2 linked regions of the Roseateles amylovorans genome follow. The protein of the gene in region 1 binds, or shares a complex with, the protein of each later gene. Links are inferred from orthologs where the notes say so. Each region holds a gene or a part of one and is shown on either strand. Other genes may lie near its edges. The genes, in order: secA and secY.

Region 1 (3,576 bases):
TCTGCACCGGGGCGGCGCAGAAACGATTGCGGGTGAACACGCCGGCCACGCTGGCGCCCTCATCAATGGCGATCACACTGAGGTCGCGACGATTGGCCTTGCGCACGCCGGCCATCGTGACGCCCAGCCGCACGCCAGGCACGGGCAGCAGGGTTTGGGGATCAGGAGCAGTCAGATTGACGGGCATGGCAGGGTATCGATAGGTAGGGTGCGGCCACGAAGGGCCGGATGCCGCGGATTGTAGGAGCGTCAGAAACCACAACGGCGTCCCTGGGGACGCCGTCATGGCGATGCTTGCTGATCCGGAACGAGTGGGGTGGCGTGCCCACCCTTGCGCTCGCCGATCCGGCTGGGTTCAGTCGATCAAGCCAGCTTGCCGTGGCACTGCTTGAACTTCTTGCCGCTGCCGCACGGGCAGGGGTCGTTACGCCCCACATGGCCCCACTCGGCGGGCGCCGCTGGCGTGCCGTCTGCGGAGGCCACATCCTGCGACACCGAGCCATCCTCGTTTGGATGGGTGTAGGTCACGTTGCTCACGTTCTCGGCGCGTTGCTCGATCGCCTCGGCGGCCGCGCTGGCCTCCTCTTGCGACTGGATGCGCACATTCAGCAGCACGCGGGTGACTTCCAGCTTGACCGAGTCCAGCAGCTGCGAGAACAGCTCGAACGCTTCGCGCTTGTATTCCTGCTTCGGGTTCTTCTGCGCGTAGCCGCGCAGATGAATGCCCTGGCGAAGATAGTCCAGCGCCGCCAGATGCTCACGCCAATGCTGGTCGATGCTCTGCAGCAGCACCATGCGCATGAACGGGGTGAACTGCTCCAGACCGACCCGCTCCAGCTTTTCCTGGAAAGCGGTATCGCCCGCCTTCAGCACCTGGTCGAGGATGTCTTCGTCGGTCAGCGATTCGCTCTTCTTGAGCAGATCGGCCAGCGGAACGACCAGTTGCCACTCGTCCTTGAGCACGCGCTCCAGAGCGGGCAGATCCCACTGCTCTTCCAGGCTTTCCTCGGGCACGAAGCCGCGCACCACATCGGTCAGCGTGCCGCGACGCAGATGGCTGATCTGCTCCAGCAGCTCGGAGGCTTCGAGGATCTCGTTGCGCTGCTGATAGATGACCTTGCGCTGGTCGTTCGACACATCGTCGTACTCCAGCAGTTGCTTGCGGATGTCGAAGTTGCGCGCTTCCACCTTGCGCTGTGCGCTTTCGATCGACCGAGTCACGATGCCGGCTTCGATCGCCTCGCCCTCGGGCATCTTCAGGCGGTCCATGATCGCGCGGACGCGATCGCCGGCGAAGATGCGCATCAGTTGATCGTCCAGCGACAGGTAGAAGCGCGACGAGCCCGGGTCACCCTGACGACCGGAACGACCCCGGAGCTGGTTGTCGATGCGGCGGCTTTCGTGGCGCTCGGTGGAGATCACCCGCAGGCCACCTGCGGCCTTGACCTGTTCATGGACCGGCTGCCAAGCCGCCTTGAGTGCCGCCACGCGGGCGTGCTTCTCGGCGTCGGGCAGCGAGTCGTCGGTCTCGATCGCCTGCACTTCCTTTTCGATGCTGCCGCCCAGCACGATGTCCGTGCCGCGGCCCGCCATGTTGGTGGCGATGGTGATCACACCGGGGCGTCCGGCCTGGGCAATGATGTCGGCCTCGCGGGCGTGCTGCTTGGCGTTCAGGACCTGGTGCTCCAGGCCCGCCTTGGTCAGCAGCGTCGACACCTGTTCCGAGTTTTCGATCGAGGTCGTGCCCACCAGCACCGGCTGGCCGCGCTCATGGCAGGCACGGATGTCTTCGGTGACCGCCTTGTACTTTTCATCGGAAGTCTTGTAGACCAGGTCCAGTTCGTCGCGGCGCACCGTGGGACGGTTGGGCGGAATGACCACGGTTTCCAGACCGTAGATTTCCTGGAATTCGTAGGCTTCGGTATCGGCCGTGCCGGTCATGCCGGCCAGCTTGCCGTACATGCGGAAATAGTTCTGGAAGGTCACCGAGGCGAGCGTCTGGTTTTCCGCCTGGATCTGCACGCCTTCCTTGGCTTCGACCGCCTGGTGCAGGCCGTCGCTCCAACGGCGACCGGTCATGAGACGTCCGGTGAACTCGTCGACGATGATGACCTCGTCGTTCTGCACGACGTACTGCTGATCGCGCTTGTAGACGTGATGCGCCCGCAGCGAGGCATACAGGTGATGCATCAGCGTGATGTTGGCGGCGTCATACAGGCTGGCGCCTTCTGCCAGCAGGCCGGCCTGACTGAGCAGCCGTTCGGCATTCTCATGACCGTCTTCGGTCAGATAGATCTGATGGGATTTCTCGTCGACGGTGAAGTCGCCCGGATCGATCACGCCCTCGCCGGTGCGGGGGTCCAGTTCGCCGATCTGGCGCTTCAGCTTCGGGGCCACGACATTGATGGCCTGGTAGAGCGAGGTGTGATCCTCGGCCTGGCCGGAGATGATCAGCGGGGTGCGGGCCTCATCGATCAGGATCGAGTCCACCTCGTCGACGATGGCGTAGGCCAGGCCGCGCTGCACGCGGTCCCGCACTTCATAGACCATGTTGTCGCGCAACAGGTCGAAGCCGTATTCGTTGTTGGTGCCGTAGGTGACGTCGGCCGCGTAGGCGGCCTGCTTCTGCTCGCGCGGCGCGTGCGGCAGGTTGATGCCGACCGTCAGACCGAGGAAGGTGTAGAGGCGACCCATCCATTCCGCATCGCGGCGGGCGAGGTAGTCGTTCACCGTCACCACGTGCACGCCCTTGCCGGTCAGCGCATTCAGGTAGACCGGCAGCGTCGCCATCAACGTCTTGCCTTCACCGGTGCGCATTTCCGCGATCTTGCCGGCGTTGAGGACCATGCCGCCGATCAACTGCACGTCGAAGTGACGCATCTTCAGGATGCGCTTGCTGCCTTCCCGGCAGATGGCAAAGGCTTCCGGCAGGATCTGGTCGACGGTCTCGCCAGCGGCGATCCGTTGCTTGAATTCTTCGGTCTTGCCGCGCAATTGCTCGTCGCTCAGGCCCTCGAACTGCGGCTCCAGCGCGTTGATCTGCTGGACGACCTTGCGGTAAGTCTTGAGCAGGCGCTCATTGCGACTGCCAAAAATCTGGGTCAAAAGCTTGGGCAACATGAAGCTGGTGGAGTTCTTTGCATGAGGCTCGGAACTGCCTGGATCGTGTCCGGGCAGGCCCGTGCCGGAACCGCCCTTGGCCTGCATGGAGCATGCAGACCGGGGCGGCGACCGTCCTGGCGCCGACGGGCGGCGCGCGCGATCCATCCAGCTTGGGGTGCAAACACCGGATTGCAAGCAAGGACAAACCAACGCGTAGAAAAACCGGCGGAGTTTAGCACCCGCCCCTGGCGCCGCCGCGGCCACTACACTGCCGAGATGACGACCCGTTACCTGCCGCGCAGACCCAGGCCATCGGCACCCGATCCCATGGATTTCGGGCGGGCGATGTCGCGCCACGGCGCGCTGACGGTACTGGGGCAACGGCTGGCGGCCTCGCAGCGTCACCTGGCGGTGATCAGTGTGGCCCTGCCTGGCGCGATGAAACGTTTCGTGCAGGCTGGGACCCTGGACGAT
Region 2 (3,140 bases), 1.0 Mb from region 1 along the record:
CGCGCTCAAGCGCTGCTCGACGCCTTCCCAAGTGGCGGCGAAGCGCGGCAAGTCGGTTGAAGAGATCTTCAACTGATCGCCGGGAGATAGAGATGTCTGACAAGAAAACTCTGACGGTCAAGCTGGTGCGCAGCCCTATCGGTTGCCGCGCTTCGCACCGTGCCACCGTGGTGGGTCTGGGTCTGCGCAAGCTCAACAGCACAAGCACGCTCGAAGATACGCCCGCAGTGCGCGGCATGATCAACAAGATCGCCTACCTGGTGCAGGTGCTGTAAGGCCCTGAACCAACGAGGAACAAGAGATGCAACTCAATACCATCAAGCCCGCCGCTGGTGCCAAGCACTCCAAGCGTCGTGTGGGCCGTGGCATCGGCTCCGGTCTGGGAAAGACCGCTGGTCGTGGTCACAAGGGTCAAAAGTCGCGTGCCGGTGGCTTCCACAAGGTCGGCTTCGAAGGCGGCCAGATGCCGCTGCAGCGTCGTCTGCCCAAGCGTGGCTTCAAGTCGCTGGCTCGTCCGTTCAATGCGGAAGTGACCCTGAGCGAACTGCAGCAGCTGGCGGGTGAAGAGATCGATCTGCTGACGCTGAAGGCGGTTGGTCTGGTCTCGGACCTGGCGAAGTCCGTGAAGGTCATCAAGTCCGGCGAGATCAGCCGCAAGGTGGTCGTGAAGGGCCTCGGCGTGACGGCTGGTGCGAAGGCTGCCATTGAGGCTGCCGGCGGCTCCGTCGCTTGATCAGCCCAGCACAGGACTAGGCACAGTGGCAAGCAACGCATCCCAGTTGGCCAAGAGCGGCAAGTTTGGTGACCTCCGTCGTCGGCTTGTGTTCCTGGTGCTGGCGCTGGTCGTCTATCGGATTGGCGCACACATCCCGGTGCCCGGCATCGATCCTACGCAGCTTCAGCAGCTGTTCAAGGGTCAGCAGGGCGGGATCCTGAGCCTGTTCAATATGTTCTCGGGCGGCGCTTTGTCGCGCTTTACCGTCTTTGCGCTGGGCATCATGCCCTACATCTCGGCTTCGATCGTCATGCAGTTGATGACGTACGTGGTGCCGAGTTTGGAAGCGCTGAAGAAGGAAGGCGAGGCGGGTCGTCGTCGGATCACTCAGTACACCCGGTACGGCACCCTGGGGCTGGCAATTTTCCAGAGCTTGAGCATTGCTTTTGCGCTGGAGAGCTCGCCAGGGCTGGTGCTGAGCCCGGGTTTCGGATTCCGTCTGACAGCAGTCACCAGCTTGGTGGCCGGCACGATGTTCCTGATGTGGCTGGGTGAGCAGATCACCGAGCGCGGTCTGGGCAACGGCATCTCGATCCTGATCTTCGGTGGAATCGCGGCAGGACTGCCCGGCGCCATTGGTGGGCTGCTCGAGCTGGTTCGTACCGGCGCGATGAGCGTGATCTCCTGCTTGGTGGTGCTGGCGATTGTGGTTGGCGTGACTTACCTGGTGGTGTTCGTTGAACGCGGCCAGCGCAAGATTCTCGTGAACTACGCGAAGCGCCAGGTCGGGAACAAGGTCTACGGTGGTCAGAGCTCGCATCTGCCGCTGAAGCTGAACATGTCCGGAGTGATTCCGCCGATCTTCGCATCGTCGATCATCCTGCTGCCGACCACGTTGGTGAGCTGGTTTGCGACCGGCGACAGCATGCGTTGGCTCAAGGACATGGCAGATGCGCTGCGTCCGGGTCAGCCGATCTATGTGCTGCTGTACTCGGCTGCGATCGTGTTCTTCTGCTTCTTCTACACGGCGCTGGTGTTCAATAGCCGTGAGACTGCAGACAACCTGAAGAAGAGCGGCGCGTTCATCCCCGGGATTCGTCCTGGTGACCAGACGGCTCGGCACATCGACAAGATCCTGTCTCGGCTGACGCTGGCGGGTGCGGTGTACATCACCGGTGTGTGCCTGCTGCCGGAGTTCCTGACGCTGAAGTACAACGTGCCGTTCTATTTCGGTGGAACGTCGCTGCTGATCATCGTGGTCGTCACGATGGACTTCTGGGCGCAGGTCCAGTCCTATGTGATGAGCCAGCAGTATGAGTCGCTGCTGAAGAAGGCCAATTTCAAGGCCAACTGAAGCATCGAACGATCGGAAAATATTAGGACCCTTTTCCAGTAAGTCTCGAAGGTATGGCGAAAGATGACGTCATTCAGATGCATGGTGAGATTGTTGAAAACCTCCCGAATGCAACCTTTCGTGTCAAGCTGGAGAACGGTCATGTCGTTCTCGGTCATATCTCAGGAAAGATGCGGATGCACTACATCCGGATCCTGCCTGGTGACAAAGTGACTGTTGAGCTGACACCGTACGATTTGAGTCGTGCTCGCATCGTGTTCCGGGCGAAGTGAGCTTTTTAGCAACCCCCCGGATTAACGCTGATTGAGCGAACAGAGTAGGTCAAGGAGCAGACCATGAAAGTTTCGGCATCTGTGAAGAAGATGTGCCGCAATTGCAAGATCATCCGTCGCAACGGCGTGGTGCGTGTGATCTGTACCGATCCGCGCCACAAGCAGCGCCAGGGCTGATTGGCCGCACGACTGCAAGCGAATTAGAGGACGCACATGGCACGTATTGCTGGTATCAACATTCCGCCGCATAAGCACACCGAGATCGGTCTGACCTCGATCTACGGCATTGGCCGTACGACCGCGCAGAAGATCTGCTCGAGCTGCGGCATTCCGTTTGACAAGAAGGTCAAGGACCTGACTGACTCTGATCTGGAAAAGATCCGTGATGAAGTCGGCCGTCTGACCATCGAAGGCGACCTGCGTCGCGAGATGTCCATCAACATCAAGCGTCTGATGGACCTGGGTTGCTATCGTGGCTTCCGCCACCGCCGCGGCCTCCCGGTGCGTGGTCAGCGCACCCGTACCAATGCGCGTACCCGCAAGGGCCCGCGCAAGTCGGCTGCCACGGGCAAGAAGTAATCTCTGCGGCAACTGAAGAAAGCTCACCATGGCAAAAGCACCCAATAACTCGGCTGCCCAGCGCGTTCGCAAGAAGGTTCGCAAGAACGTTGCTGACGGCATTGCGCACGTTCACGCATCGTTCAACAACACCATCATCACGATCACCGATCGTCAGGGTGGTGCGCTGTCCTGGGCCTCTTCCGGTGGTCAAGGTTTCAAGGGCTCGCGCAAGTCGACG

The links.
Region 2: the proteins of secA (region 1) and secY are in contact, whole or in part, in a crystal structure (PDB 3DIN), measured with the Thermotoga maritima proteins. The link is inferred for Roseateles amylovorans from one-to-one orthologs. Residues at the interface, in WP_004082002.1 of Thermotoga maritima: Glu261, Ala262, Arg263, Lys300, Ala301, Arg302, Thr303, Ile304, Ile305, Leu323, Tyr324, Asp325, Pro326, Val329, Ser330, Tyr333, Ile336, Lys340, Phe345, Val349, Glu363, Phe364, Tyr374, Ser375, Gly376, Gly377, Glu393, Ile395, Thr482, Ser483; in WP_004081795.1 of Thermotoga maritima: Glu108, Gly109, Glu110, Glu111, Ala236, Glu237, Arg238, Arg239, Ile240, Thr241, Ile242, Gln243, Tyr244, Ala245, Arg246, Arg247, Val248, Thr249, Gly250, Arg251, Arg252, Val253, Tyr254, Gly256, Ala257, Ser258, Thr259, Tyr260, Leu261, Pro262.

The regions. Positions count from the first base shown.
Region 1 is NZ_CP104562.2:1,728,332-1,731,907, reverse strand. The notes cover bases 164-3,425. They hold secA (preprotein translocase subunit SecA), read right to left. Parts: upstream 3,121-3,425; coding sequence 364-3,120; downstream 164-363. Other genes in these bases: N4261_RS07505 (DciA family protein), read left to right, coding at 3,379-3,425; argJ (bifunctional glutamate N-acetyltransferase/amino-acid acetyltransferase ArgJ), read right to left, coding at 164-187. Outside these bases: more of argJ, read right to left, coding at 1-163; more of N4261_RS07505, read left to right, coding at 3,426-3,576. UniProt on the Escherichia coli protein: Required for protein export, interacts with the SecYEG preprotein conducting channel.
Region 2 is NZ_CP104562.2:718,589-721,728, forward strand. The notes cover bases 88-2,913. They hold secY (preprotein translocase subunit SecY), read left to right. Parts: upstream 88-758; coding sequence 759-2,069; downstream 2,070-2,913. Other genes in these bases: rpmD (50S ribosomal protein L30), read left to right, coding at 93-275; rplO (50S ribosomal protein L15), read left to right, coding at 302-733; infA (translation initiation factor IF-1), read left to right, coding at 2,123-2,341; rpmJ (50S ribosomal protein L36), read left to right, coding at 2,405-2,518; rpsM (30S ribosomal protein S13), read left to right, coding at 2,555-2,913. In the rest of the region: rpsE (30S ribosomal protein S5), read left to right, coding at 1-76; more of rpsM, read left to right, coding at 2,914-2,920; rpsK (30S ribosomal protein S11), read left to right, coding at 2,949-3,140. UniProt on the Escherichia coli protein: The central subunit of the protein translocation channel SecYEG. Consists of two halves formed by TMs 1-5 and 6-10.